4 regions of the Paenibacillus sp. TC-CSREp1 genome follow, and region 1 is predicted to be linked to each of the others. Evidence: predicted binding sites of a transcription regulator. Region 1 holds the regulator's gene; each other region holds the start of a gene.
What was found. The regulator Rex, encoded in region 1, represses fermentation and respiration genes when NADH is low (regulators of the CRP and FNR family bind a similar motif). The targets are predictions, from matches to a motif close to TTGTGAAATATTTCACAA.
Positions count from the first base shown of each region.

Region 2: a site for Rex is predicted at 1,602-1,619, ahead of ACQSGY_RS03095 (cytochrome ubiquinol oxidase subunit I). Genes of this name have one in related genera too.
Region 3: a site for Rex is predicted at 2,931-2,948, ahead of adhE (bifunctional acetaldehyde-CoA/alcohol dehydrogenase). Genes of this name have one in related genera too.
Region 4: a site for Rex is predicted at 3,589-3,606, ahead of nirB (nitrite reductase large subunit NirB). Genes of this name have one in related genera too.

Region 1 is NZ_JBNOKM010000006.1:211,233-219,102, forward strand. Features, by position in the region: gene ACQSGY_RS11085 (acetate/propionate family kinase) at 1-221, opposite strand, end outside; gene ACQSGY_RS11090 (3-hydroxyacyl-CoA dehydrogenase family protein) at 218-1,090, opposite strand; gene ACQSGY_RS11095 (AAA family ATPase) at 1,224-2,726, opposite strand; gene ACQSGY_RS11100 (hypothetical protein) at 2,719-3,246, opposite strand; gene ACQSGY_RS11105 (DUF5590 domain-containing protein) at 3,576-4,106, opposite strand; gene ACQSGY_RS11110 (amidohydrolase) at 4,158-5,465, opposite strand; gene ACQSGY_RS11115 (redox-sensing transcriptional repressor Rex) at 5,449-6,105, opposite strand; gene dinG (ATP-dependent DNA helicase DinG) at 6,351-7,870, opposite strand, start outside.
Region 2 is NZ_JBNOKM010000002.1:90,005-97,874, forward strand. Features, by position in the region: gene ACQSGY_RS03090 (cytochrome d ubiquinol oxidase subunit II) at 1-108, opposite strand, end outside; gene ACQSGY_RS03095 (cytochrome ubiquinol oxidase subunit I) at 105-1,484, opposite strand; gene ACQSGY_RS03100 (GNAT family N-acetyltransferase) at 1,958-2,491, shown strand; gene ACQSGY_RS03105 (DsbA family oxidoreductase) at 2,684-3,598, opposite strand; gene ACQSGY_RS03110 (winged helix-turn-helix transcriptional regulator) at 3,784-4,134, shown strand; gene ACQSGY_RS03115 (alkene reductase) at 4,117-5,172, opposite strand; gene ACQSGY_RS03120 (LysR family transcriptional regulator) at 5,288-6,151, shown strand; gene ACQSGY_RS03125 (hypothetical protein) at 6,296-7,306, opposite strand; gene ACQSGY_RS03130 (RNA polymerase sigma factor) at 7,303-7,797, opposite strand.
Region 3 is NZ_JBNOKM010000001.1:78,374-86,243, forward strand. Features, by position in the region: gene adhE (bifunctional acetaldehyde-CoA/alcohol dehydrogenase) at 239-2,851, opposite strand; partial or broken gene ACQSGY_RS00395 (Crp/Fnr family transcriptional regulator) at 3,292-4,007, shown strand; gene ACQSGY_RS00400 (hypothetical protein) at 4,151-4,867, opposite strand; gene ACQSGY_RS00405 (hypothetical protein) at 5,065-5,796, opposite strand; gene ACQSGY_RS00410 (winged helix-turn-helix transcriptional regulator) at 5,986-6,282, opposite strand; gene ACQSGY_RS00415 (ThuA domain-containing protein) at 6,607-7,335, opposite strand; gene ACQSGY_RS00420 (sugar phosphate isomerase/epimerase family protein) at 7,360-7,870, opposite strand, start outside.
Region 4 is NZ_JBNOKM010000001.1:531,052-538,921, reverse strand. Features, by position in the region: gene ACQSGY_RS02645 (formate/nitrite transporter family protein) at 1-613, opposite strand, end outside; gene nirD (nitrite reductase small subunit NirD) at 671-997, opposite strand; gene nirB (nitrite reductase large subunit NirB) at 1,071-3,500, opposite strand; gene ACQSGY_RS02630 (metal-dependent hydrolase) at 3,779-4,486, shown strand; gene ACQSGY_RS02625 (hypothetical protein) at 4,781-5,101, opposite strand; gene ACQSGY_RS02620 (M42 family metallopeptidase) at 5,266-6,339, opposite strand; gene spoVAC (stage V sporulation protein AC) at 6,955-7,449, shown strand; gene spoVAD (stage V sporulation protein AD) at 7,446-7,870, shown strand, end outside.

The DNA of each region.
Region 1 (7,870 bases):
TTGTGCGTCAGAATATCGATGACTTTACGAATTGCGGTAGTATGCTCCAGAATTTCGCTAACTTCCGTAATCTCCTCACGGCCAGTCGGTTTATGCGTCAGAATGGAGGAGTCCATGCCAATCCGCTCCACCAGACCTTTCGCCAGTACAGATTCATCTTCCATGTTATACAATTGATATTTAAGCGAGGAACTTCCCGCATTTATTACGAGTACTTTCACAGCCGGTCACCATCCTTGTCGTACTTGAAGAATCCTTCTCCTGATTTCACGCCCAGATGACCTGCACGCACCATTTTTTTCAGAACGGTAGAAGGACGGTATTTCAATTCTCCGAACTCACGGAACATTCTTTCAAGTGCTGCCTCAACGGAATCAAGTCCAAAACGGTCAGCCATCTCAAGCGGGCCATGCTGGAAGTTATATCCGATACGCATTGCATCATCAATGTCCTCTGCAGAAGCCACACCTTCTTGCAGAACGTGCAGTGCCTCGTTAATCAGCAGACAGATCAGACGTGAAGTAACGAAACCAGGGGATTCATAGATCATAACGCCTTTTTTGTCTACAACCTCTTCAACGAAACGACGAGTTTCTTCGAAAGTTGTATCAGACGTTTTGAGTCCGCGAATAATCTCAACAAGATCAACCCGGGATACCGGGTGAATAAAGTGCATACCAATAACACGCTCAGGATACTTGGTCGAGCTTGCAAGCTCGGTCAAACTCAGCGTGGAAGTGTTACTTGCCAGAATTACATTGCTTGGACAAACCTGATCCAATTGATGAAAGACTTTCTTTTTTGCTTCCAGGTCCTCTGTAATGGTTTCGATAACCATATCACAAGAGCCCAGTTCAGCAAGATGTCCTACTTTGGTAATCCGGGAGAGAATCAATTTCTTCTCTGCCTTCGTAATCGCCCATTTCTCCAGTTGTTTATCCAGATTGGTCTCGATCATATTGTACGCATGATCCAGCTTTTGTGTTGTGTGCTCCACCAGAAGCACATCAAGTCCTTTGGCTGCAAGCATCTGGGAAATTCCTTGGCCCATCGTGCCGCCGCCGACAACTCCTATTTTTTTGAAAAACATGGTTCTGCTCCATCCTTTCGGTTCTCTATTTCTCTATTGTACCCTGTTCGCCGAAAATTACAAATTTCGACCCAACATCTAATAATATCTTAGCACGAGTGAAATGTAAAAAAAAATAACCAGCATAAAGAAATTATGCTGGTAAACGGGCGCTGTCACGAAATTGACAACGAAATTGTTCTCCTGATAAAACTTCCTCACGCATCAGAATATCAAGCGAATTGTCGAAAATTGTCCGCTGTTCCTCAAGCCGGCGTTTGGTCTGCTCCATCAGCTCCTGCAAGATCACTTTATTCTCACGCATCAGCTCTTCCGTTGTGACCATATCCATGTTTACGATGCCGAGCGAGGTCAAGCCGGAAGCCATCATCGTCTGAACAACATTGGTCGCCTGCTCAAAGTCGTTACGTGAACCTGTGGAACGCCCGCCGTAATACATCTCTTCAGCAGCTGCACCGGCAAGAGCAATCATAATCTGCTCCTCCAGAAAACGCTTCGTATACAGAAACTGTTCCTGTTGGGGATTGTGACGCACATAGCCAAGAGCCTGTCCACGCGGACTCAGAGCGACCTGGCTAACACTTCCCGGGCGCACAAGCTCTGCCATTATGGCATGGCCGAGTTCGTGAATCGCAACCCTCTTTTTCTCTTCGACGCTCGATTCACGATCGGTTTTCTCACCCATCATCACTTTATCAATCGCAAGCGACAGATGACGCTGCTCAATCGTAGCCAGGCCCTCACGCATCGCGTATATTGCCGCCTCGTTCATTACACTCTCCAGCTGTGCACCCGAAAAACCATAGGACTCTTCTGCAGTCTTCTCCAGATTTACGTCCTGTGTTAAAGGTTTGTTCACGGCATGCAGCTCCAGAATATGCTTTCTGCCTTTTTTGTCCGGCAGATCAACCTGGATGTGGCGGTCAAAGCGCCCAGGACGGGTCAGCGCACTGTCCAGCATTTCCTTGCGGTTGGTCGCTGCAATCAGCAATATCCGCGGTGTATCGGAGGTATATATACCGTCCATCTCTGTAAGCAGCTGGTTTAATGTCTGATCATACTCACGCTGCTGACCGCCTTCACGTTTACCGCCTATAACATCAATCTCATCAATGAAAATAATTGCATTTTCCTTGTTTTCCTTAGCCGCCCGCGCTCTGGCATCCTTAAACAGATCCCGGATACGACTGGCACCTACACCGACATACATCTCAACAAATTCACTACCCGATGCAGCTACAAAAACGGAATCGGTATAATGTGCAGCCGCTTTGGCCATCAGCGTTTTACCCGTTCCTGGAGGGCCTGTAAGCAAAATGCCTTTAAGCGGACGAATACCGAACTTTCGTATCTCATCATGACGAATGAGAAAATCCAACGCTTCTCTTAGCTCCTGCTTGGCGCTATCTTGCCCTCCAATTTCCTCAAAGGTCAGCTTGGATGGCCCTTTTTTCTTCCGTTTACGCTCCTGGGCTGCGCCCACAGTAATTCCTCCGCGCATCTGCATCATAAATAACAAGCCACCTACCAGCGCTGCAGCCATAAGAATAGGTACAATATTCACTCCGACAAATGCAAGAAAAATAATCAAAACAGGAACAAATCCAATGGCTGCTTCTTTCGTCCATTTAGGCATTAGGCCACACTCCTATCTGGCCGGGTACACGCGGCAGAATAATAAACTTGCTGGCATCTCCGTCTCTCAGACTTACATAAACATTGTTGTCATCCATTGCTGTGTTCACTTTGATCCCACCCGTCGCCATCTTAGATAGCGTAGGGGTAATCTCTGCATATTGTTTGTTTTCCATCGCTTGAGCTACTGTAAACATCGCATCGCCCCACCAGCTCTCCAAAGCTTCATTCGAATGATCCACGACGTCCAGTTTAAGTGCACGTGAACCAATCAGGCTCTGTCCTTCTCGATGAAGGTATTGCACGAGTCTGCCTAAATCTACATTAGGTTTCAAATCAAGTTTCATTTGCACATCATTGCGGTTAATAGTTATCTGAGCACTGTTGACACCATCATACTGTGTAACCATCTTTTCAATCGGACTTTGTACAGCAACTTGTCGATATATGAACCAACCTCCGAACAACAGGACGGCAGAAACAACGGCAGTAATAATAATAGGCATTACTTTCAGCTTCAATTGAATTTCCCCTCCCAAAAATGAGCCTATACACGATCTACAGGCATATATAGTTAGCTGTACTTGAAATCTGCAAGAACTGTTGCAGATTTGTTTGCGTTATTTGTTAACTTCAGTACATATTTGAGTATATCACATCGTATATACAATATCGAAGGTGAAAATATGAATAAAATATTAAATTTAACTATATTAGTTGAACTAAAGATTTTACACAATCCACTCCAATAACTCTATTAAACTTTAACATAAGCTGTTTTGACAGCATTTACTATCGTGAACATGCCAAAAAACCGGTTCAGTCGATGTATCGACTGCCGGTTTCTTGGCTAGCTGTTAGGAACTGTATACACCAGATCTACCTGCTCCCCGGTGCTGAATCGGTAAAACCGATAATAATTGTGTGTATCCGCTTTGTAATATACCTGCCAAACGTAAATATTATTTACGACTCCGGGCATGATCCGATTAATCTCGCCGCCAGGCACGTCCGACTCGAAGCGACTGCGAATTTGTGTCTCAGACATCCCGTTCTGCAGCAGCTCACTGTGAACCCCGCCCGTACCTTGCACAGGCTTATTGTTCGCATCAAACTTCACCCATACCATAATATCCTGGTTGTCTTTATTTTTGGCCGTCATCGTCCAATAGATGTTGTCATCGCCTTCTTTTTCGCCCCAGACGTATTTGCGCAGCTCATCCGGTGATGTGATGCCGAGCTGGTCCTTCGCCGCCTGAATCGCCAGTGCTTCCTCCTGGCGCTGATCCTGTGTAACGTAGACATAATATTGCTGCAGTCCAAACAAAACCAGAACGAGGATGAGCAGCGATATCCAGATCCACTTCTTTTTTTTCTTCAAGAGCTGAACTTCCTTTCCTTGAAAAACTGCACACTGCAGCCTGTCTATTCCTTAACGAGCAAGCAGCTGGTCAAATGCCTGCTGAGCTTCTCGCAAAATACGCTCTTCATCAAGTGTCAAACATTCACCATGCTTCACTACCTGCTTCCCGTCAACCCAGACGTGCTGCACGTCCTTCGCAGAAGCAGAATATATCGTATGTGAAATCAGATCGGTATGCGGATAGAAATGAGCCTGTTCAATATCTAATGCAATAAAATCAGCCTTCATTCCCACTAGCAGCGCTCCTGTATCCTTCAGAAAGATAGACTTCGCACCGTAACCTGTTCCAAGCAGCAGCGCCTCACCAGCAGGTACAGCTGTCGGATCGCCAGATACACCTTTATGGATAAGGGCTGCAAGCCGCATTTCCTCAAACATATCCAAATTGTTATTACTCGCAGGGCCATCTGTCCCCAGTGATACCGTCACCCCGGCTTTTAACAGCGCTGGAACACGCGCTACCCCGGAGGCCAGCTTCAGATTACTCCCCGGATTGTGAGATACGGCAACATCATGACGCCCCAAAATTTCGATCTCTTCATCGTTCAGATGCACCGCATGAGCTACCAGCGAAGGGCGGGAGAAGAAGCCGTGTTTCTCCAGATGTGCCACTGGACGCAGACCATAATCTGTTACATTTTGCTCAACTTCACGTAAGGTTTCTGACATGTGTGTATGCAGCGGCAGGTCCAGATCATGTGCAACCTGTACCAGCTTCTCTATGTAGTCTGGAGGACAAGTATAGGGTGCGTGCGGAGAAATTACGGTTGTGATGCGTCCACCCGCCTGTCCATTCCACTCACGTGCAAATGCTGCAGACTCTTCCAGTTTGCGCATCTGCTCTTCTTCCGAACAAAGTCCGATTACACCACGCGCAAGAGCAGCTCTTGCCCCGGACTGTTCCACCACTTTTGCGACCTGATCCATATGATCGTACATATCCAGAAATGCTGTTGTGCCGCCTTTCAACATCTCCAGCACGGAAAGCGATGCTCCCCAATACACGTCCTCGGAAGTCATTTTGGCCTCCATAGGCCACATTTTTTCCTGCAGCCACACCTGCAATGCCAGATCATCGCCATGGCCGCGAAGCAGTGACATCGCTGCATGACCATGCGTATTGATCAGACCCGGCAGGAAGAGAAGCCCTTTTCCATCCACTTTAGTCAGATGCTCGTTTCCTTCCGGCAGCGTCTCACCAATATGCACAATCTTGTCATCCTCAACAACCATATATCCTAGCACTACTGTCCAGTTGGAGCCTTCATTTACAGCAAATTTCCCGTTGTGAATTACCCATTTATTCGTTGTTGTCATCTTGCTCCTCGTCCTTTCCGTTCTCCAAGTAATAAGCCAGGCTCAGCAAATCTGTTGTAAAATCAGCATGATGGATACGTACATGCGGAGGTGTTTTCAGAATGGTTGGTGCAAAGTTCAGAATGGCCTCAATCCCCGATTCAATCAGCTGGTCAGCGACATTCTGCGCTTCTGTATCAGGAACCGTGATGATGCCGATGCGGATGTTATCTTTTTGTACCGCCTCGGTCAGCTCTTCCATCGGTTTGACCGTCAGACTGTTGATCTTGCTGCCAATCTTCGGACCATATGCATCAAAGATAGCTACAATCTTCATATTGTCCTTGAGGTACGCATTATAATTCGACAACGCATGTCCAAGATTACCGGCTCCAACCAGAGCCACATTGATCTGTTGGTCTATTTTCAATATGTGACGAATCTTCTCAATCAAGTAAGAAACATCATATCCAATGCCTTTACGGCCAAAATCACCAAAATAAGCCAGATCCTTGCGAATCTGGGCCGGATTCAAGTCAAGGCGTTGTCCAAGCTCCTGCGAGGAAACCGTTGTCACCTCACGCTGCACGAGTTCATTCAAATAACGCAAATACACAGGCAGACGTCTTACTACTGCTTCTGAAATTTTATCCGATTTCATTCTTGCTCCCCCTTACCATTGCCACGATAAAATAATAAATAATGCTGCGATATCAAAATACATATTGAAAAGATGAGCATTCTGTATATCTACCTATGCATAGCTGCAGTATTTTTATATATACAGAATGCCCGCAAGTTAAATTTATAAGTTCATGATGTTCTGCCTGTAAAGTCTCTTTCGAGTGTAACGCCATGTTAAAGCACAATGCAATGCCATAGCTTACAAAAAAATGAATATTTTTGCTACTCGGCAGGTCGATCCAGCCATTCGGAAATACGCGGTACCATCTGTTCTGTGAGCATATGTTCCATCTTCGGCCCAGGCAGCGAGTACAGGAAATACTTGCCGTAGTAAGCCTCGATCACACGGGTATCATACACGATGACAATACCCCGATCCTTGCCGGTACGAACCAGTCGTCCAAATCCCTGCTTGAACCGGATGACCGCCTGTGGAACAGACAGCTTCATAAATGGATTTTTTTTCTGCTCCACCAGCAGTTCACTCTTCGCTTCGAGAAGCGGATGGTTCGGCGGCTGAAACGGCAGTCGTACAATCGCCAGACAGGTGAGAGCTTCGCCTGGAATATCCACCCCTTCCCAGAAGCTGCTCGTGCCCAGCAGTACCGCCGCTTTGGCATCCTGAAATCTTCGGGTCAGCTTGGAGCGATTGCCACTGTCCACCCCTTGGCCCAGCAGAGAAATGTCATTTCCCGACAAGGCCTCCTTGAGCGGATCATACACCTGGCGAAGCATTTTGTAAGAGGTGAACAGCACCATCATCCGTCCACGAGTTGCGATCGCCGCTTCAGCCAGCGATTGCACCAGCATCTGTACAAAGTGTGCATCTCCGACACTGCCCTTCAGACTCGGGAAATCACGCGGGATCACCAGCAAAGCCTGCTCACGATAATTAAACGGAGAAGGAAGCATGGATGTCAGCAGCCGATTATTGTCCGCAGCCTCCTGCAAGCCCAGCTGCTCAATCATAAACTGGAAGGACTTATCTACAGACAATGTCGCCGATGTAAGCACAACGCTTTTCTTTTTGTCAAAAAACATCTCTTTCAGCTGTGCACTTACATCCACCGGAACAGCGTATAGCTGAAGGGATTTACTGCGGAACTGACCGCTAGCTTCCATCCAGTACACGGTCTTGGCATCGTCCATACGCATGAAGAATCGCAAATTCTCCTTCATTGTCGTCAAATCCTTCAACAGTCCGGTAATATCTGTGATCAGGCTGTCAGACTGATAATCATCCTGGTCCTCTTTCACTTCAAGCAGCAGCTTGTCGCCCTTGCGAACCATATCGCCCAGAGTGACATAGATCTGGTTCTCCAGATCCTGCAGCTCCTGCCATTTCGCAGGCTTTTGCGATGCCTTCAGTCGAAGGGAGAATTGTCCTGTCTCGCCTGGTGACGCATCGCTGCGTTCAGGAAGCAGGCTGAACAGAGCGTCGCTCAGACGGTCCCAGAGCTCCTTAACTTCCACAGCAAGAGGAAACATCTCATCCACCATGGAACCCCACTGCACGCCTTTCTCGTGTCCTGACAGCTGTGAGCGCAGCATCGGCAGCTGCCCGTTACGGCTGTCCTTGAACAAACGTGTGAGTGTGTGCACAAGGGTAAAATATTTCATATGAAGACCCAGATGTTTACCCGCAACATCCTCCAGGTGATGGGCCTCATCGATAACCAAACTTTCGTATGCTGGCAAAAGCTGATGAGCTGCCTTCACATCCGTGAACAGCTTCGAATGAT
Region 2 (7,870 bases), on a different contig from region 1:
GCGTGCGTGAAAGGCAAAAAATCCGGCTCCGAAATCAATCGATGCAACGATCAGATATCCGTACAGGAACAGCCAGAGCACCGAAATGCCAATCAATTCATAGCTCATGACAAATGTCCTCCCTTCCCTGCTTCAATAACTTGATCCCGATCTTCCCTCGTCTTAATCCATTTCTCCATTTCAAGCTCGGCCGGGTTGTTATTGAACAGACGTTTCAGAACGAGTGCACATATCACACCCAGCACAATATACAAGAGCAGGAAAACAAAAAATAAAATGCGTACACTCGGGGATGTCGTAGCAGCCTCCTCTACACGCATGTATCCTCGAATAATCCAGGGCTGTCTCCCGATCTCGGCATAGAACCAGCCCATCTCTACTGCCAGAAAGGCAAGCGGTGCGCTGACAGCAACCAGACGAAGCAGCCATTTGTTGAGTGGATTACGTCTCTTCCAGAGCACAAAGAGAAAGTACAAAGCAGACACAGCTAACAGCGCGAACCCGATACCTGCCATCACATCAAAGAGATAATGCACCAGCAGAGGCGGTTGCTCATCAGGCGGGAATTCATTCAGCCCGGTGACCTCGGCATTAAAATCCCCAAAGGCCAGAAAGCTGAGCACCTTGGGCAGATGTAGTGCACCTATAATCTCGTGCTCGGCATTCAGCCAGCCCAGTAAAATCAAATCTGCACCACGTTCAGTCTCAAAATGCCATTCTGCAGCTGCCAGCTTCTCCGGCTGATGCTCAGCCAAAAATTTGGCAGATACATCACCAGCAAGTGTATTTAGCAAGCTGAACACCAGCACAACGGCCATCATCAGATTTAAGCCTTTTTTGTGGTAGGATGATGCACCTCTTCTTAGCATCGCCAGCGCTGCGATGCCCGCGAGCAGAGCGGCTCCAGTAACATAAGCAGAACTAAGCACATGAAATACCTTGGAGAACGATGCCGTATTTAACATGGCCTGCACAGGATTGACGGCTGCGAACTGCCCTGCCTGCATAACAAAACCTTCAGGCTGGTTCATAAATCCGTTCACCGTTGTAATAAAAACAGCCGACATGCCTGCTCCCGCCACAACGGGAATGGTTAACAGCCAGTGGATGTAAGGATTTTTGAACCGATCCCATGTGTACAGATAAATGCCCAGGAAGATCGCCTCGAAGAAAAACGCGAACACTTCCATAAATAACGGCAGTGCGATGACATTGCCGGCCAGCTTCATAAAGTTTGGCCAGACCAGAGCCAGCTGCAGGGATATCGCCGTACCAGTCACCACCCCTACGGCCACTGAAATGACAAATCCTCGCGACCACCTCTTGGCCATCAGTATGTAATGAGGGTCCCGCTTGCGAATGCCGATGAATTCTGCAATCGAAATCATCAGGGGTATACCCACACCAAGTGTTGCAAAAATGACGTGAAAACCTAGGGTCAGACCTGTTACAAGTCTGCTCCATAACACCGTATCGATTGCCATCTTGTAATGCCTCCTCTGTTGTAAAATAGGTCTGCTGCTCCTGAACGAAAGTTGTTTACATGTGTGCGCAGGTGATCGTCAGCTCTGGTATAGGCATAAGTAATAAGCTTGTGCATCATGAGAAATATTTCACAATTCAAATGACAGCGATAGATTGCCACTAGGCCCAGACCTAATATTCAAAATTAGTATATCCTCAATTTTAAGCAATTCAATCGATGACACGTCTTCGCCTCCAAACGTTCAAGAAAGGCTCAACACTTTCTGACAAGTTGGTGAAATTGTTCACAATCACCCTTTCGGGCTATTGATTTATCGGATGAAACCCATTATAAGAGCAACGATTTATGTTAAACTGAGGGAGCTTGCTTGCTTACCCCTCTGCTGCTTGATTCAGACATGCTGTATTATTCGAATAAACCCATACATAAGGAGATGTTTTATTGAATATTGTTGAAGGTCCATTTGATCATATGTCGGAGACGACACGATTAGTGATCCGCCCATTACGGAACGAAGACTATGCGAACTGGCTGCATGAATTCGAAAGCCGCGCTCCCTCCTTGCATCAACATGATCCTGGAAAAATAGATATGAGCGAGTGCACACCGGAATGGTTCGAACAACTCGTTGAACGGCACCAGGAATTGGCGCGTACCGATAAGGTTTATATATTTGGAGTATTCAGCAAAGAAGACGGTACCCACCTGGGCATGATTGATATAGCCACGCTGGCTAGGGAACCATTTCAATGGGCCAGCTTCGGTTACACGATCCACAATCAGCATTGGAGAAACGGATATGGCAAAGAGGCCGTAAGCGAGGTGCTTCGGATTGCGGCTGAAATATTGAAGTTTCACCGCTTGGAGGCCCATATTAATCTGGATAATCATGCTTCGATCAAGCTGGCTGAAAGTGTCGGCTTGCAATTTGAATGTGTCCGCAAAGGCTTTATCTATGAACATGAGGAATGGGTGGATCATCTCGTTTATTACAAAAACCTGTGATACGGACTTCATCTATCTAAAATGTATATCTAAAAAGCAGCTGCCCATTTTCAGAGCAGCTGCTTTTCCACATTAGTTTAACGAACAATTTCACATGTATTAATGTGACTTTTTCAGAATATATCCCTCGGGGAATTTGTAATAACACATGGATAAATGTACTAATTCTGCTGTTATCTTTTTCCTGAGACTTTACACCCGCTGAATAGCCATTTCATTTAGAATTTGCTGTACCCGGTAAGTGTTTTCTTGTAGTTGGGATTGCACATAAGACTCCACATCTTGCTGCTCGATGTCGTACAGCACTTCAATTTCTTTGGAAAACAGAAGATGTCCTTCTTCGATTTTGTGAGACAATGCTTTGATCTTCTTCGGCTTCGGTGTTTCACCCAAAACCTGCTGCAGTGCTTGAACATACGTCTCCAGTGTGCGGGCGCCAACCACCTTGATGCCTTGCTGCTCTTTATTCACAATAATAATGGATGGAAAACCTCGAACCCCCAGCCGGGCCACCATTTCGAAATCTTCTTCCAATAGATCTTGTGCCGATTGCTGTGATGCTGCTTCTACGATTTCTTTGCCATTCAGCCCCAGATCATCAACAAGCTCAATAAGCACGTCATCTTCTCCGATATTACGATTCAATGCAAAAACAGCTTCACGTGCAGCTCTTAGAAATGCCTGCTCCTTCCCCGGAACCATACGTTGAATGACTTTAAATACACGAGACGGCGGATAGGAAGACTGAATCGGATGATCATACCACAAGGAACCGTCAATTGGCATCCGTGAGTGCTCCCCTACTTCTCTCCAATGTCCACCCACATCTGAAGGCTTCTGAATCCCGTTTGCCCCATCGGAGAACCCTTCCCAGCTTGCTAACAAACCGCCCATTTTAGTTTCCACACGAAAATAATGACCGTACTCCTCTATAAACCGATTCAGCACAGGCTCCAGTGCCCAGCAGTGTGAACAGATCGGGTCTGTCGCATAATACAACGTTATTTTTTTCTCTTCCTGCTTCAGATTAATAACCTGCATCTCTTCTTCATCATTTATTCCGCATACACCTGTTTCTAGGTCACACATCATCGATTCATGACTCATCGTTTTCCCGCCTTTTTGATCTTATTTAATAGATTAACTTGTGTTAGTATGATTATAATATCTATAATCTTTAGAACAAGTACGATTCTTTTTCTGACTAAGTATCAAAAAGTATACTATTGAGTCACATCAAGGTTTTTCATAAAATCATTTGTTTCACAAAAAAATTCTCTGGGGGTTCTCGTATGAAATATGACTTTAATTTTGATCAGCTTTGCCCGGCGACATATGCTTTTCAGGTGATTGGCGGCAAGTGGAATCTTCCGATTCTGGCTATTTTGAGTGAAGATGACAGCATTCGATATAACGAGTTAAAAAGAAGACTTCCCGGGATCACACCAACGATGTTAACGAACTGCCTGAAGGACCTGATTCAATACGGAATTGTTCATCGGGAGCAGTACAACGAGATACCGCCAAGAGTGGAGTATTCACTCACATCATCCGGTAAGGAGCTGGTTCCACTCATTGAATCGATGGTGCTGTGGGGTCAGAAAAATATGCAAAGAGTCACCGAATCACCGCAGAATGGATAAATGCTCCGTTGGATTATACGCAGTTATCGGAAGCCCAGATTGCCACCTTTGTACCAGGTCGGGATTCGCGATAAATGGCCGGCCAAAGGCTGCAAGGTCGATAACTCCGTCATGGATCGCCTTGTCCGCGGTTTGCAAATCAAGGTTCCCTACTCCGATTACAATATGCTCCCACTGTGCCCGCACCGCCTGATGAAAGTGAAGTCCATCTGACCAATTCTTAGTGTAATTTTCAGTCGAAGGATGCAGGATGGTGATGCCCGTTTCACGGAATAGCTCCAGATATGCGGCCAGTGTCTCTGCTTTAAGGGCCCATTCATAGGATGAATCATCATCCTTTTTCTCGGAAAACCGGATGCTTATACGGTCTGCGCTAATTTCTTTTTGTACAGCTGCAATGATTTCTTTCAAAAAACGAAGTCTCTGATGAAGGTCACCCCCATACTCGTCATTCCGTAGATTGGTCCGCTCATTGATGAATTGATCAATCAGATAGCCATGTGCTGCGTGAATCTCCACCCCGTCAAATCCCGCCAGAACCGCATTGCGAGCAGCCAGCTGAAAATGAGCAACCACGTCCTCAATCTCTCGAATCGTCATGGCATGAGGGAGTTCATAGGGTTTGTGAAGTTTATGAACCCTTCCTTCAGCCTGTATGCTCGATGGGGCCTGCGGCTTCCCGCCAATCAGGTCGGAATGCGACAGGCGTCCCACATGCCATAACTGCGCGATGATCGTGCCGCCGTGCCGATGAACCGCCTCGGTTACTTTTTTCCACGAAGCCGTCTGCGCCTCCGTATATAATCCGGGTATGCCATAGGTCCCTTTGCCTGAGAGCACAGGGTTGATGCCCTCCGTAATGATTAGTCCTGCACCATCTTTGGCACGTTGCTCGTAATATGCGGCAATTTCTTCTGTTACTGTCCCATCCTCATCTCGTGCATACCCCCGGGTCAACGGAGCCATGACGATACGATTACGCAGGTTCCACTGGTTGATCGTTACGGGTTTAAAAATGGCTAATTCCGAATTTGACATGTCTTTTCCTTCTCTCTATTTGAATTAAAGCTATTGTAGAATGGATAAGACATATCGTAAAATGATTAAAATATATAGGTATATCACTCAGAGAGATACCTTGCAGGAGGCTGTCATGGAATTATCCGATATTGATATTATGCTCGCTGTTGGTCGTTCGGGTAAAATCTCTCAAGCCGCCAAAGAGCTAAACTATGCCCAGTCCAATGTGACGACACGTATTAAAAAGCTGGAGGAAGAATACCAGGTGCAGCTGTTTAACCGCTCTTCCAAGGGTGTGATGCCTACGGAAAAAGGAGAGCAGTTCCTTGCTTATGCAGCACGCATTCGCAATCTGCTGTATGATCTGGAACAAGAGATGACAGACCCGGTGGAGCCATCCGGCACATTGCGAATCGGAATTGTAGAAACAGCCGCCTCACGTCGTTTCATCGACATTCTGAACGAGTATCAGATCTTGTATCCAGACGTGTCCATATCGCTTGTGAACGCCACCTCACCCAAGGTATTGCGGCATAAAATCGAGTCTTCCGAGCTCGATGGCGCTTTTATCAGCGGCGCTTGTGTTACAGAAGGGTTAAAGGTTGAATACGAGATGCAGGATACCGTTCACATCATATCCAAACGGACCGACCCCCCTCTGGAAACGTTTTGTCAAATTTCATGGGTTGTGTTTCCACAAGGCTGCCCATATCGGGAAATTACGGAGAAATTCCTTGAGGAAGAGGGACTGTCTGCCAAAAAGCTGATTGAAGTCAGTACAATGGAAAATCTGCTCAGCTGCGTAGAATCCGGCATTGCGGTTACCATTATGCCATGCAGCGTTGTGCACAATCATCCCGAAGCCTATTCACTGCATGATCTGTCTGATGTACTCACGCCAACCTCCACCACTTTTGTACGGGGTGAGAATCGATATATCAGCAGCGCGCTTCAGCAGTTCATGAGACTGTTAAACGAGAAGTGTATCACCTTCTGAACTGGCAGGTCGCACTTTTTCTTTTGACAACAATTCATATATAAAAAAAGAGCAGCTCTGGCTGCTCTCTTCGATTCCAATGTAACCTATCAAATGTAACAACGTATTTACTTCATGTTGCATCTAAACTGCATCCTGCTCCATTTATTTACTCAAACTGTTCCAGAATTTCTGGAATGCCCCCTGCTCTACTTCAAAAAATACAGGCACATGACCGTACCGCACCAGTCCTTCTTCTCCAAACAGCACAAGAGCAACCGTTGTTTTATCTTCCAAAGTCAAGTAAATCAGTTTGCGATCTTCTTTTCCATAGAGCTGTTCTTCCAGTTCCGGGGTTGATGCAATCGGCTTTGCATTATATAATGCCTCCACAAAATGGTTCAGAGAACCATCTACAGGAAGGTTTTGCAGCTGTTGCAAACCGTTGTTCCAGCTATCAAAGCTTTCCCAGTGTGCGCTGGTCACATGATCCTTGATGTTAAGCTTGCCAATCAGGTCAGCACCGCCGCTGATCGTCATATCATTGGTTTTATCAAACAGCTGCACATATACTTGACCGTCTATCTCGGTATAAGACATAATCCGAAAATCGGTATCATATCCTTTCACAGCGTAGATATCTGCCTCGCCGATCGTCGAAGCCAGCTCTTTGTAGTCTTCCTTACTGCTCAACTCATGGATGCCGCCGCTAGTTGTACCGAGCTTCGCACCTCGGAGCGCCAAAGCGTCCGCGCCTTCCAGCGTCGTTGCAGATTCCGTATATACATTGTCATGATAAACAACTAACGGCAGCATGCTTGCCTTAATCCCCTTGTCATCACCACTCGGTAACTCCGTTTTCGGAATAACGACCGGCCCTTTAGATAATTTATTTTCACCATCGGATGCAGCAGGACGGAGAATATCATTGGATGCTACCTCTATAGCGGGTAAAGCCGGTGAAGTTCCATTCCATTGCTGCCATACGGTCGGTGCCGCAAGTCCAATGCTTGCTGCGACCACAACGCTTGCCGCGATATACAACGATTTACGAGGTCGTCTAGACATTGTACGCCGTGCATTCACGTTTTGCTCCATGCGTTTTTTCATCTGCTCATCTGCTTTCATATGATGCACCGCTTTCTTGTATTTTTGTTTAAATTGCTGCTCGTTCATAGCTGTTCCTCCTCTTCAAGCTCCAGTTTTAACAGCTGTCTCCCCCGCTGTAACCTCATCTTCACTGCCGACTCGCTAATCTGCAAAATCTCGCTAATATCCCGAATGGCGTAATCTTCATAATAATAAAGATGAACGACCGATCTATACTTTACAGGCAGGGACAGCACCAGCTCGATCAAAGCCTGATCTTCAGGATCATCCGTAAGCATGGATTCAACGCCCTCCAGCTTGACTTCACGTTTGCGCCAGCCTCGACGAAGCAGAGATTTGCAATGATTGGTAATCACCCGAATCAACCATGCTTTCTGATGTTCGGCATCGTTGAACGCAGGCGCCTTTTCCATCAATTTAATGAACGTATCCTGAGTCGCTTCTTCCGCGTCCTCCCGCCTGCCAAGGTGCACCATCGCAATCCGGAACAGCGTATCGGCGTAAGTCTCATAGATGCTCATGATATGATCGCCCGTCTGGGACATGGATCGCTGCATGCTTGTTTTGCCTCCTTTATATCCTAAACACTCTTACGGACGACATTCGGTCACATTTTGTTTTCACTTTTTT
Region 3 (7,870 bases), on a different contig from region 1:
TCCTTGGTACGCTGCGTGTGCTGTCTTCGTGCGGGCCTGCGACTGAACGCTCCTGAAAAAAAACGCTTTGCTTCTTCGTTTTTCTGCCCATTTTTTGTGGGGGTCACCTCCTCCTTTTCCCACCTCCTTTCCTGCTCCTCTAATCCTTTGGCGACGATACGGCAATCGGGGCTCCCCAGCTCGGGGAACCCTGTACTATTGCCTCAACCCTAGTGGTTGATGTTATTTATGCTGCTTGTTATTCAAACTTGCCGTAGAATGCGTTGCGGTATACATCAGCCAGCTCAGTCACCAGCGGCAATTTTGGATTCGCTGTTGTACACTGGTCTTCGAATGCACGATCTGCCAGATAGTCAACATGTGCTTCGAAGTCTTTGGCGTCAAATCCGATTTCCTGGAATGATTCCTCAATGCCCAGTTTTTTGTTCAGATCACGAATCGCTTTGATCAGGCTGTTTACGCCCTCTTCCGTTGTGCGAGCCGGCAATCCGAGAATACGTGCGATTTCAGCGTAACGCTCATCAGCTACGAAGTGCGAATATTTCGGGAACGATGCAAACTTCGTCGGTTTTTTCGCATTGTAGCGAATCACGTGTGGCATCAGGATTGCATTTGTGCGACCGTGTGCAGTGTGGTACTGACCGCCCCATTTGTGCGCCAAGCTGTGGTTAATTCCCAGGAATGCGTTGGCAAAGGCCATACCTGCAATGGTCGAAGCATTATGCATTTTTTCGCGAGCCAGTTTATCCCCTTGCAGTGCCGATTGCTCCAGATATTGGAACACCAGTTGAATTGCTTTGATGGCCAGGCCGTCTGTGTAATCATTCGCCATTACGGATACATAAGCTTCGATGGCGTGAGTCAGGACGTCCATCCCTGTATCTGCTACTGCTGTTTTTGGCAGGCTGTATACGAATTCCGGGTCCACAATCGCTACGTCCGGTGTCAGCTCATAGTCAGCCAGCGGATATTTGGTATTACCTTGCTCTTTATCTGTGATTACTGCGAACGATGTAACTTCAGAACCTGTACCAGATGTGGTCGGGATCGCAACAAATTTTGCTTTGATGCCGAGTTTAGGATATTTGTAGATCCGTTTGCGGATATCCATAAATTTTTGTTTCAGGTTGTTGAAGTCTGTATCCGGGTATTCATAGAACAGCCACATGGCTTTGGCAGCATCCATTGGTGATCCGCCGCCGAGTGCGATAATGCAGTCAGGCTGGAAGCGATCCATCATCGCTTTACCACGATCTACTGTTGTTGTGGATGGATCTGGCTCAACTTCAGAGAATACTTCGATGGCAACCGGTGTTTGACGCTGACGCAGATAGTGCTCAACTTTCTCCACATAACCAAGTTTGACCATCATGGCATCGGTAATGATTGCTACGCGAGTAATATCCGGCATTTTGGCAAGATATTGTGTTGCTCCTTTTTCGAAGTAAACTTTGTTCGGTACTTTGAACCATTGCATATTCACGGTACGGCGAGCCACCCTTTTCACGTTGATTAAGTTCACAGCTGTAACGTTCGAAGAAGTTGAGTTACGTCCATACGAGCCGCATCCAAGAGTCAATGATGGCATATTGGTATTGTAGATGTCACCGATCGCGCCGTGTGTGGATGGGGAGTTCACGATAATCCGTCCTGTTTGCAGGCGATCTGCAAATTGGTTGATCACTTCTTCATTGTTCGAGTGAATAACGGAGGAGTGACCCATACCGCCAAACGCTACCACTTCTGCTGCACGCTCGATGCCGTCTTTTGCTGTTTTTACTTTGTAACAAGCGAGTACCGGACTTAATTTTTCTGCAGATAACGGGAATTTTGTACCAACGCCTTCAATCTCGGCTACCAGAATTTTAGTACCTGCCGGTACTTCAATTCCGCACATTTTTGCAATGTTCACAGCGGACTGACCTACAATTGCCGGATTAACCGCACATTTCTCTGCGTTGATTGCACCTGCTGTCAATTTGGCAGCTTCATCTTTGTTGACGAAGTAACAGCCGTTCGCAATCATTTTCTTTTTCACTTGATCAAAGATCGGCTCTTCAATGATTACCGCTTGTTCAGATGCACAGATCATGCCGTTATCAAAAGATTTCGACAAAATCAAATCCGTTACTGCCTGATTGATATCCGCACTTTTCTCAATAAAGCATGGTACGTTACCAGGTCCTACGCCGAGTGCCGGTTTACCACAGCTGTACGCCGCTCGAACCATTCCTGATCCACCTGTTGCCAGGATGAGCGCTACATCATTGTGATTCATGAGTGCGTTGGTGCGGTCCATGGATGGATCGTCGATCCACTGGATACAGTCAGCTGGAGCACCGTGCTTCACAGCAGCTTCGAGCAAGATTTTTGCTGCCTCGCGGCTGCAATTCTGTGCGGATGGGTGGAAACCAAAGATGATCGGGTTACGTGTTTTGATCGCAATCAATGCTTTGAACATCGTTGTTGACGTTGGATTGGTTACCGGTGTAATCCCCATAATGATGCCGACGGGTTCCGCAATTTTCTGGAAGCTGTCGTACTCGTTATCTTCAATGACACCTACTGTTTTTTCGTATTTGATGCTATTATAGATGTATTCAGTTGCAAAAATATTTTTAGTGATTTTATCTTCATAAACACCGCGTCCTGTTTCTTCAACGGCCATTTTGGCGAGCAGCATATGTTTATCCAGTCCCGCAAGCGCCATCGCCTGCACAATCCGGTCAATTTGTTCCTGATCCATGGACATGAATGCTGCATGTGCTTTGTTTGCTTTGTCAATTAACGTTTGAATATACTGACCTGCTGTCGGTTCTTTTACTGGGGCGACCTCATTCTTCACAGCCATCTCCCTCATCCTCCTAAAGGTTCGTATTGTTTGTCTCTCTTCTTTACATGCCCATCGTACCATGCGTAAAAGAATAAATATGTGATTTTTTTCACAAAGTATAACAAATTTAATTTAAGTTTTTAACAGCCTTCGGCAAGCCCTCTTCCCCTGCAATTTTGCTTCCTATTTTAAATATAGTGCTGTCAGGCTCATACTTCCCTTTCGAAAGTGAATTTAATCACAATGTTTGAAATTTCGCCATTTTTACAGGCTTTCCATGCCCCTCAAACCCCAAGATTAGGTATATACTGAACTTAAAAATTGAACCACCGCAATTTGTACCGTACCTCCACACGGCCGAGATGACCAGATCAGGATGGCACAGCTTGCGGCAAACCACGGGGCTGTTTTTTTATTAAAGGATAGCCGTCCGATGGATACAAAGGGGAGAGCAACGTATGGGAGATTTAACAAACGTACTGGAAAAACGCGGTAACACCAGCTGTTTCTCGGAAGTCAATTTTAATCATCTGCTCGTCACAATGAAGGACCGTACTTACCCGGAAGGAACACACCTCTACTGGGAAGGTGACGTCTCCGACAAGCTTTATTATATGAAACGGGGGCGTGCCCAGATTACCAAATCCACCGACGAAGGCAAGGAACTGATCATGTACATAATCAGACTGGTGATATGATCGGGCAGGCTGATCCCTTCTTTGGTTCCAGACACAGCTTTTCGGCAGAAGTGCTGGAGGACAGCGAGATTGGTGTGCTGGAGCACAAGGACCTGGAAATGCTGATCTGCCAGCACTGTGACTTTGCCATTGATTTTATGAAATGGATGGGCATTCACCACCGTCTGACACAAACCAAATTCCGTGATCTGATGTTATACGGTAAACCCGGGGCCCTCTGCTCTACGCTGATCCGGCTGTCGAATTCCTATGGAGAAGCCCATGGAGATCATGTGATTATTCATAAAAAAATTACGCACACGGACCTGTCCAATATGATTGGCGCTACCCGTGAAAGTGTAAACCGCATGCTCAGCGATCTTCGTAAAAAAGACGCGCTCGAATATGACAACGGCATGATTGTCATTAAAGACTTGAAAATGCTGCAGGGCATCTGTCATTGCGAACTGTGTCCGAATGAAATTTGCCGCATCTGATGCGAAAAATCAAGTATTCAAGCAATTCACCGAATCGTTTCGGCAAATTGACTGTCATGCTCAATGCTTAATTACACAAGTAAAAGCCCAACCTGGTTAAACACCGTTGGGCTTTTAATGCTTGCTCTATATGTCAGACTCGTTCAGGAAACTTTGGCCAGTTCGAGCTTTATCGCATCCCGTGGACTTAATTTCATATCCAACCCGTTCTCCATTAGCTCCTTGTCATTCACCATAATAACCCAGCGCTCATTCATACCAGGGATAACATTTTCTACGGCAACAACATATTTGTTGTTCTCCGACATACGTACAACACCACTCGATTTCAATACGTCACGAACCGTACACTCCTGTACATAAATGCCGGCATATTGCCGTTTCAGATTCGGCTTGATGCTGCCGCCACTCACTTTCAGCAGGGTTGTCTGATACACGACACCTTCCCCACTACTATCAGCAGCTTTGACATATATAGTGACTTCATCTTTGGCATGAAGCTCGATATCCCAGTTTTCCTGTTGAATGTCCTTGCCATTCAGCTTCACGGCCCAGCTCAAGGAAGAATCCAGCGAAACCTCACCAACGGATTGGATCCGTTTGCCGTCTGCCGTAAAATCAACCAGTCCGCTGTTCAGCAGTGCTTTTTTGAGCGTCAGACCTTCACTGAAATCACGTTTGATGGACTTGGTCGCATCAGGTAAAAATGTACTGCCATCAATCGAAACTGTAATTGTATTGGCCGAATCCTTTTCCGAGACAACCGGCTGCTCTGCAGGCTTCGGCTCTCGGGTACAGCCCGTTAGAACGGCGAGTATAAGCAAACATAGTCCTATGTAACCGGGAATTGTCTTCATCATGTAGGTAACACCACCCTGCGTAAAATCATTCACCCTGTTGTCCATAACCTCTATTATGGCACATTCCTCAATAAAAAACAGTATCAAAGCCGTTACTTTTGTCAGGCAGTCTTCTGCTGTAACACACAAATCAAAAAATGGCCCCAAGAAGAAGGGGCCTCTATACCAGCGTTTGTCCTGCTTTTGGACCAGACTGACTATTGTACAAAAGGTTGCATATAGGTTCGGCCTCCGTCCCCATCCTTCAGATAAGGATTGAGTCCAAAAGTTTGAGTATCGGATACAAATACACCTGTTAACAAACGGCCTTCCAGAAGCTCACCATCAACCTGCACACAGCAGGAAGGGGCATCTACGTATTCCTGATAAAGCGGAATATATCCGTAGGGCTGATGAATTTTGAACAGCTTCCCCTGCTCATTAAACGGGCGATCCGAGAAATAGGTGGGCACGATATAACGTGCGATAACATCCAGTTCCTCCGCTGTATAGAATGGCTCGTCACCCAGCCATGGGGCCAGCATTCGAATTTTTTCATATTGTGACCAGACGACTGCCTGAATCAGCATCTCGATCTGCACCCGTTTACCATTTGCTGCCTTCATACAGAGCCGATCGCTAATGAGTTGTTGTTGTTCATGAGCGTCCTTCCCATCCGGTACCCTCAGCTCACAACCGATACATTTCCAGCCGCCAGGCGCCTGAATCCACTTTTGCAGCACTGCCGGAGACGACACCAAGCCAGTAAAGTCGATCATATGATCTTCGGCTTGAGCGGGGTTATCCTGGTCCTCATGTGAATTGGCTGTGCGCCTGAACAGTTCCGCCGTTTTCTGATAAATGAGATGAACCTGAATGGATGCGCTCTCAAGTTCCGCAATATCTTGTTTGCCGTAGCGTATTTCACGGGATAAGCTTTCTTCTCTCATGACAAGTGGCCTCCTTCGCTCCGGCCGCCTGCGGCCATTTTCTATAGATTATACTACATCTCATGACAACATGTGCACAGGGGCGCAAGAAAAAGCACGTTCCAACCGGTTTCAGAAGACAAAAAACTCCTGATTCCAAGAAATCAAGGAGTTTTTGTTTTGGCTTGCTTCAGGCCGCACACCTCGGGTTTACTCAACCCAATGCTCTGCCCAGTCTTGAATCTGATTCATTACAGGCTGCAAGGCTTTGCCCTTCTCGGTCAGCTCATATTCAATTCTTACAGGTGTTTCAGGATACACATGGCGTACCAGAATACCTTCGCTCTCTAGGTCTTTCATCCGTTCAGACAACATCTTGTCACTCATGGACGGAATCAGATTAGAGATGTCCTTAAATCGCTTTGAACCACTCATTAATGTCTGGATAATCAAACCGTTCCAGCGTTTGCCCAAAAAAGAAAACGCCGTTTCAAAACGCGGACACATCCGCAAATCTTGATCTTCCACTTTCATCACCTCTTTAGAGATCAATCTGCTTACATTTTGTTAGTATATTTCATAATAACATATTTAGACTGTAAAGAAAACGCCTGCCTCAAAAAACTTCAAATTTTAGAAGCGAGACTTCGAACTAACACCTACAGTATACAACACGTAGCGTCAGGTAACCATGGAAAAAATCGTTTAACAACCATTATGATTATAATACCCAAAAAAAGCCCTTCTGCCACAGTTCTGCAACCGGGAGAAGGGCTCTTGAGCTATTTCAGTCATTTTATGAAAATCGTCCATGGATAAAACTGCTGCGGCTTAGACCAGCACGCCACCAATTGGTCTTGCAGGTTCACTCTTGCCATATTGCGGCTTGAAGCTGCGGGCCGGATAAGCCCACTTTACAGCGTTGCTGATCACTTTTAAAATCTCCGGATGGTAATAGGTCGGGTATGTCTCGTGGCCTGGACGGAAATAAAAGATTTTACCTTCACCGCGGCGGAATGTGCATCCGCTTCGGAACACCTCTCCACCTTGAAAGTTGCTGACAAATATCAGCTCATCCGGCACGGGAATATCGAAGAACTCACCGTACATTTCTTCTTTTTCCAGAACAATCTTGCCCTCGATGCCTTCAGCAATCGGGTGGGACGGATTAACACACCATACAATCTCCTGCTCATCTGCTACACGCCACTTGAGATCACAGCTTGTTCCCATTAGCGCCTTGAAGGGCTTGGAAAAATGCCCGGAATGCAGCACGATCATGCCCATGCCGTTCAATACGCGCTGTGTAACCTTCTGTACAATCTCATCACTCACGCGATCATGTGCCATATGTCCCCACCATATCAACACATCTGTGGAATCCAGCACTTCATCACTCAGACCGTGTTCAGGCTGATCCAGTGTAGCTGTTCGTATCGCAAATCCTTCACCGCCAAGTCCGTCAGCAAGTGCACGGTGCAGACCGTCCGGATAAACTTCTTTAACTTCATCATGGATTTTCTCATGGACAAATTCATTCCAAATGGTGACGTTAATCATATTTAATTTCCCCCTAATATAGCTCTAAACCCACCACATATCGCCCAGCGGCTCTTCGATCAATACTTGCTGGAGATTTTGTACGGCTTTAGAGAAGCCTTCTTCCACTGACATCAGACCGTCTTCATGTTCAATACTTACAACATAATCATAACCAACCAGACGCAGGGCACTCATAATATCAGCCCACGTTTTGTTATCATGTCCGTAACCCACGGAGCGGAACTGCCACGCACGATCCAGCATGTTGGTGTAGTCCTGCATATCCGTTACGCCGTGTTTGTTCACGTTCACCGGATCAATCGTTGTATCCTTGGCATGGAAGTGATGGATTGCATTTTCACGCCCCAGAATGTGAATCGCCTGCACGGGATCAATGCCTTGCCACCACATATGGCTTGGGTCAAGGTTGGCACCAATGACTTCACCTGCTGCTTCACGCAATCTTAACAACGTCGCTGGTGTATGCACCGAGAAGCCACCATGCAGCTCCAGACCTACTTTTACGTTGCGATCCGCAGCGAATTTACCCCAC
Region 4 (7,870 bases), on a different contig from region 1:
TGGCTACGCTGTGCTCATATCCGCTTGCAATAAAGGCGTACAGACACCACCAGATGAGCACAAGCTTGGCGATATCCTCTTTGGAGCGCGCAGCCATCCAGATCGCCAGACATACAAGCCAGTTACAGAGAATGCCGCGGAAGAACAGCTCGGATACGGGTGCAGCCATCTTTTTGGCAGATACAACAAACAGCAGATGCTCGGGTGCGGCTGTTTTGAAGAGGCCGCTGCCAACAATCAGCAGGCTGAGCAGTACGGCACCGATCAGGTTGCCGATGAAGACAAGTCCCCAGTTTTTGAGCGTATCCTTCACGGTTGTTCGTCCAGCCAGGGTGCTCATCGTGAAAAACATGTTATTCCCTGTGAACAGCTCCGACCCGGCAAAGATAACAAGTGTCAGCGCGAGTCCGAAGGACATACCCATCAGCATCGTTTGCAGCGGCGAATGGGCGGCGAGCAGCGGAGCCCCGATACTGAAAATCAAGATGATGCCCAGCCCTACATATGCGCCTGCCATCAAGGCAGCGACCATATATCTGGGAAGGCTTGCGTTCATCTGGTCTCTTTTTTTAACGGCAGCTTCAATAATTCCTTCAACACCTGGTGTATACATCACGGTTTCCCCCATTAGTCAACATCAATCTCAATCCTTACGTCCAGTTGGTTCACGTTATACAGCGATCCAGACCTGGTCATGCTCCACCTTGACGGGGTACATCTTCACTTGACCATTGTCGGGTGCCTGCACCTGACCGGTTGTCAGATCAATTTTCCAATCGTACAGCGGGTCATACAGATAGTGCCCGGAAACGATGCCTTCAGCCAGCGGCCCACCTTTGGGGTGGGGGTTATGGTTGTCAGCAGCAAAGATGGTGCCGTCCGAAGTACGAAATACCGCAAGCTGTTGCTGTTCAATCTCGACAACTCTGCCGATACGGGGCAAGAACTCATCTACCGTACCAGCCGGAAAATACGTACCTGTTTGTTTGGTCGTCATGGTAAAACCACTCCTTTATCTATGATTTTCCGTTAAGTTTCTTATATAATATCAAGTCTGTAAGTGATGCAGCTTATGGTTGGGCCGTGACTTCAATGCCGTGGAACATTTTGCTTTGTCCTTCTTCGTTCCGAAGTGCTTTCTTCCAAGGGTCTTCGACATGCTCCAGAGCAAACTCGATGCGTGCCATCAGTGCTTTGCGTTCCTCTAGATTATCTACAACAACCGAACGGATCTGTTCAAGACCCATACGCTCAACCCACTCGGATGTACGCTCCAGATAGTTGCCGGTTTCCCGGTAATATTGCATGATGGCTCCACACAGCTCGATAAGTTCCTCATCCGTTTTGACTTTGCACAATGAATCTGCCAGTCTCGCCTTGATGCCGCCGTTCCCGCCGATGAAGATTTCCCAGCCGCCGTCATTGCCGACAATGCCGATATCCTTCGTACAAGCCTCTGCACAGTTCCGCGGGCAGCCGTTAACAGCATACTTGAATTTGGCTGGCAGGTCGAGACGTTCGAATTTGCGCTCAATCCGTGCACCCATCGCCATGGAATCCTGTGTGCCGAAGCGGCAGAATTGGGAGCCGACACATGTTTTGACGGTACGCAGCGATTTGGCGTAAGCATACCCTGAAGGCATATCCAGCTCCGCCCAGACTTTAGGCAGGTCTTCTTTTTTGACACCAATCAGGTCGAGCCGCTGACCGCCGGTTACTTTGACCGCTTTAATATCGTATTTGACTGAAACGTCAGCAATCCGTTTGAGGTCTTCCGGTGTCGTTACCCCGCCATACATCCGAGGCACAACCGTGTAGGTTCCATCTTTTTGAATGTTGGCATTCATCCGTTCGTTCACAAAACGGGATTCTTTCTCGTCCTCATGTGTATCCGGATAGATCATGCCCAGATAATAGTTGATAGCCGGACGGCACTTCGAACATCCCTCAGGTTGACTCCAGCCCAGTACATTCATAACCTCTTTACTCGTTTGCAAGCCCTTTTCCCGGATTTCGGCTACAATCTCATCCCGTCCAAGTGAGGTGCAGCTGCAGATACCCTGTTTGGCTCCGGCTGTGAAGCCATCTCCAAGCACATATTGCAAAATCTGTTCCACGACCGGCTTACATCCACCGCATGAGCGGGTTGCACCAGTGCAGGCTTTGATTTCATCGACCGTTGTGAGTCCCTGATTGGTGATTACATCCACGATGGCTCCTTTGGTTACCCCGTTGCATCCACAGACAATTTCGTCTTCGGGCATCGTTTCAACAGAGGCTGTTTTTTTGTGGCCTCCGCAGCCTGTACCCATGAGGGAGCTGTATAATTCCTCGGTCATTTCCGTATGGTTTTTGATCAGCTTCTGCAGCTCGGCCGAATCGGTGATGTCACCGAAGAGTACGGCACCGACCATTTTGTTGTCACGCAGCAGAATTTTTTTGTAGGTTCGTTTCCAGTCATCTTTCTGTGAGATCACCGTATGCTCCGGTCTGTCAATGAACTCGCCAGTAGAGAACACGTCTACACCCGAAATTTTGAGCTTGGTCGATACAACCGAGCCTTCATAAGGGGCTGTTTCAACACCGCAGATATGCTTTGCCAGAATCATGCCTTGCTCAAACAGAGGGGCCACCAAGCCGTAACATACACCCCGGTGTTCTGTACACTCCCCGACAGAGTACACATTCTTCATAGAGGTTTGCAAGTAATCATTCACAACAATTCCGCGGTTCACTTCAATGCCGCTTGCACGAGCGACCTCGACATTTGGCTTGATGCCTACCGCCATAACTACAAAATCAACATTCAGCACCGATTCATCGGCAAAACGAAGCCCCTCAACCCGTTCGCCGCCAAGCAATTCTGCTGTCTGTGCTCCCATTTTGAAGCGAATGCCTTGACGCTCCAGTTCGGCTTTGAGCATGGCCGATGCCTGTGAATCCAGCTGGCGCTCCATCAGATCCTCCATCAGATGAACAACGGTTACATCCATGCCAAGCTGAACCAGCCCTTTGGCTGCTTCAAGTCCCAGAAGTCCACCGCCGATGACCGCAGCCCGCTTGTACTGTTTGGCTGCTTCCAGCATAACGTTGCAGTCCGCAATATCGCGGAACCCGACAACACCTTGCTTGTCATGACCCGGAACAGGCAGGATGAAGGAACTAGAGCCGGTTGCAATGATAATTTTGTCGTAAGGGACGCGAGTTCCTGCTTCTGTAATGACTTCATGAGTTTCAGCATCGATGCGGGAAACTGTAGTGCCAGTATGGAGGGTGATGCCATAATCTTCATACCAGTGAAGGTCATTCAGCACGATGTCGTCCAGCGTTTTGCTGCCTTCCAGCACGTATGAGAGCATAATGCGATTGTAGTTCGGATAGGGCTCTGTACCGATTACAGTAATATCAAACCGTTTAGACAGCTTTAAAATTTGTTCAACGGTGCTGATTCCAGCCATACCGTTACCAATGACAACGAGCTTTTCCTTGTTTCCGTCCATGAGAATTGCCTCCTTGGGTAAATCTTGTTGATTTACCTGCATTTTTAATGGCTTATATTTAAATTGTAAAAGGTCTGCCTTGAAGTTAATGTGATTTATTTCACTAATAAAGATAGATCATTCATATCAAAAGAAGTGTGATGACGCTCACGGAAACTAAAAAATTTTTCAGAAATAAGAAATACGAACTATTGTTCTCGTTATTAATCCATTGTATGATCGATACGGGATCAAATACGAATAAGTTCCCTATTTCTATGAAAGGACGTTATTGCACCATGATGGGAAGATCCCACCTCATTATCGGCACAGGCGTATCCCTTTCAGTGCTGCAGCTGCTGGGCATGCCGGTCACGGCTCCGGCGGTAACGGTTGCACTGATCGGCTCACTGCTGCCCGATATCGACGAGCCTAATTCACTGCTGGTATCCAAAGCGCTGCCAAGCAGCCTGATTCGGCTGCTGCAGACGATTCTTTTACCTGCGGCGGTATTTGTGTATTTCTACATTCCAAGCAAGCCTTGGAATCTGCTGCTTGCTGTACTGATCGGGCTTGTATCCTTTTTGCCTTCACGATCACTGCGTAAAGTGCTGATGTTTGTCATTGGACTGGGGCTGGTTTTTTACGGACATGCTTTTGCCCCGTGGAATCTGATTGCAGGCAGTCTGCTCATGTTATGTACTACGCTGACACACAGGGGGCTGACACATACCTTGTATGGAACCGCCGTTTGGACCGGCTTGCTGTACAGTACAACGCAGCAGCAGGGCCCGGAAATATGGGTGGCCGGAGGAGCTGCTTATGCGATTCATCTGCTGGCTGATTCGCTGACTAACCGGGGGATTCGCCCTTTGCCGCCGTTAAAGCTGCGTATCAGAGCAAATCTGATGAGTACAGGGACCAAACACGGAGCCGTTGTTGAGAATGTTTGCGTAGTGCTGACGTTCATTTTAGCCTGGTTTGCATTTTCCCCTTTATTTCTGTAGATATCACAACAATTAAGCGAAACGCCAGCCCGATGAATGGACTGGCGTTCTTCAAATTTAAGGTCTTCTTAATAAGAATGCAATGCGTAATACAGTACCCATTCTGAACATTGTTGGCTGGACATCGTGCCAGAAAAGGGGCGGGTTCAGGTATTTGTAGGTGTACTGCTGAGTGTTTCGATGTCTGTCGAACCAAACACAAATAATACGACTAGAATAAGTATAATTAACGTCTCGGCGAAACCGACACCATCGAATTCAGACATCACATGCACCTCTTTTCGTTCTTGACATTTAGGAATTTATGCGCTGCTGAAACGCCTGAATGACATCGTTCAGCGTCATATCACGGCCCGTTTCATCGAGAAACTGAACCAGTTTATCTGAATTGGTAGGTGTGACCTTTTGAAGTGTCTTGTACTGCCCGACGATCTCCACAACTAATGTAGCTTCGCGAAACAACGTAACGGCATCTACTCTCAGCTTACCACTAACTAATAATGCGGCAACAATCAGTTCAAGTTTTTTTCCGCTAAGATTCCCACCAAGAAGGGTATTTGCAGCATTGGTTTTTCTGGAACCTTTATTTGATTTTCCATTTCTGCCTGCTGCCATATAAAGGTCCCCCGCTTATTGATAATTGGTTATCCTATCTTATGTATCTGGTCCTCATTATGTTCAATAATTACATTCTATTTGTGTAATTCATAGAAAAAGAGATACCCTCGAAGCAGATTCGGTGAGGTATCTCTGTGGTTAGTTCACAAGCATGTAACTAATTAAGCATTATTGATAATGGTGTCCATCGTGGTGCGATCAAGGCCCTTCACCAGCTTCACAATCAGCTCTTTGGCTGCATCATAATCGTCGGTGTGAATAATGGATGAAGAGGTATGAATGTACCGAGCGCAGATGCCGATAACGGTAGATGGTACACCGATGCCGCTCAGATGAACCTGACCTGCATCCGTTCCGCCAGGCGAGATGAAATATTGCATTTTGATCTGATTAGAAGAAGCTGTATCCTGTACATATTCAACCATACCCCGGTGGGTAAACATGCCTGGGTCAAAGATGCGAAGCAATGCGCCCTGACCGATATGGCCGAAGGATTGTTTGTCACCTGTCATATCATTGGCTGCACTGCAATCCAGTGCGAAGAAAATGTCTGGTTGGATAAGATTTGCCGCAGTACGTGCACCGCGCAGCCCCAATTCCTCCTGAACGGTTGCACCGGAATACAGCGTATTCGGCAGCTTTTCCTTATGCAGCGCTTCAACCAGCTCAAGAGCCAGTCCGACTCCGTAACGATTGTCCCATGCCTTTGCCATAATTTTTTTAGGGTTTGCCATCGGTGTAAATTCACAGATTGGTACAATCTGCATGCCCGGGTGTATGCCCCAAGCTTCTGCTTCTGCACGGTCATCTGCTCCGATATCCAGGTACATGGTGTTGAGATCAACCGGCTTGCTGCGTTGTGACTCATCCAGCAGATGAGTAGGCGTAGAGCCAACAACGCCGGTAATGCGGCGCTCAGGTGTAATAATCTGCAACCGCTGGGATAGAACCGCTTGACTCCACCATCCGCCGAGTGGACGGAATTTGATCATGCCTGTTTCTGTGATTCCCGTTGTCATGAAACCTACTTCGTCAAAATGCCCGGCTACCATCACTTTCGGGCCGGCTTCATCTCCCCGCAGTACACCAAAGAGACTTCCCAGACGGTCCTGTACAAATTCATCCGTATACGCGGACATTTGCTCCTTCATCCATCCCCGCAGTTCACGTTCAAAGCCGGACGCAGAAGGGAATTCTGTTAACGTTCGGAACATGTCCAACGTTTTTTCATTCATGTGCAAACAACTCCTCTGTTGGGTATGTAGATCAGGGCACAGCAGAACGGCTACTGGCCTGAAGTCCTTATTAATATTAAGGACTTGTTATTAACCACTGGTCACAACCTAGTATGAACCTTGTACAAGTGATTGTCCATGATTATATTACGTTTTTCAGGCATGTTATTTGATGATCACGTCAGTTTCATGCACTTTTGTCTCCGCTTTCGTCTTAATCCTGAGACCGATCTTGTGAATATACTTGGATAAAAGGAACCTTGTCGCTTTTTTCCAGAGGATATCCTCATAACGTTTGTTTTTATAAGGAAGGAGTCGAATATGAGATGAAGCCTCCAGATGAAGGTCATGAGAAGATGCTGTTTATTGTGTTGTTTATTTTGCTCGTCATCATTCTTCTTTATTTATAACCAAACCTTCCATACGCGAGTGATTTATCCAAACCTTCCATTCGTGAGATTTATCCAAACCGTCCATAATGGAAACATATGCTGTTGCTCGCCGGATACATAACCTGCCCGGAATTTACAAACAATGAATAAAGAAACTACACATAGGCAATCAGCCACAGCTGTTTGAATCCACATTCACATAAAGGAGGTCCTATGCTTGCCGATGCAATCTGCAACTGGAAAAAAGAAAATCTCATCACTGTCAATGGATGAGAAGGAGTATAAGAAAGTCGCCAAAAAACATGAGCCATCACGTCCGATTTTCAAAAATTGCCTCAAGGCTTTCTTTGTCGGGGGAACGATTTGTTTGATAGGACAAGCGATTCAAGAGGCATTTATGGCGGGAATGCATATGACATCCAAGGAAGCTGCGAGCCCTACCGTCGCAGTGATGATTCTGATCTCGGTTATTCTCACCTGCCTCGGTGTGTACGACAAAATTGCACAGTGGGCAGGAGCAGGCACCGCTGTACCCGTAACCGGATTCGCTAACTCCATGTGCTCCGCTGCGCTGGAGCATCGTGCGGAAGGACTCGTGTTGGGTGTAGGTGCAAACATGTTCAAGCTCGCCGGCTCAGTCATTGTATTTGGAGTCGTGGCCGCATTTATTGTCGGTATTGTGTATGCCTTTCTGGGATTCGGGGGTGGACACTTATGAAACGGCTGGGTCGTCAGACGTGGGAGTATGATCATCAGCCGCGCATCATAGGCAGAGCAACCGTGGTGGGGCCAGATGAAGGCCAGGGGCCGTTGGCCAATGATTTCGACTATGTATATGACAACCTTGAGATTGGGGAGAAAACGTGGGAAAAAGCGGAGCGGAAATTGCTCGAGCAAGCCTCACAGCTCGCGCTTATTAACGCGAATAAAACCAAGGAAGAATTGCATTATTTTGTTGGCGGAGATTTGATGAACCAGATTATCAGCAGTTCTTTCTCTGCAAGGCAGCTCGGGGCCCCTTATCTCGGGGTGTTTGGAGCTTGTTCTACCTCGATGGAGACACTGGCGCTGGCTTCGATGATTGTGGATTCCGGTGCGGGCGATTATGTGCTTGCTGGTACGGTGAGCCATAATTGTAC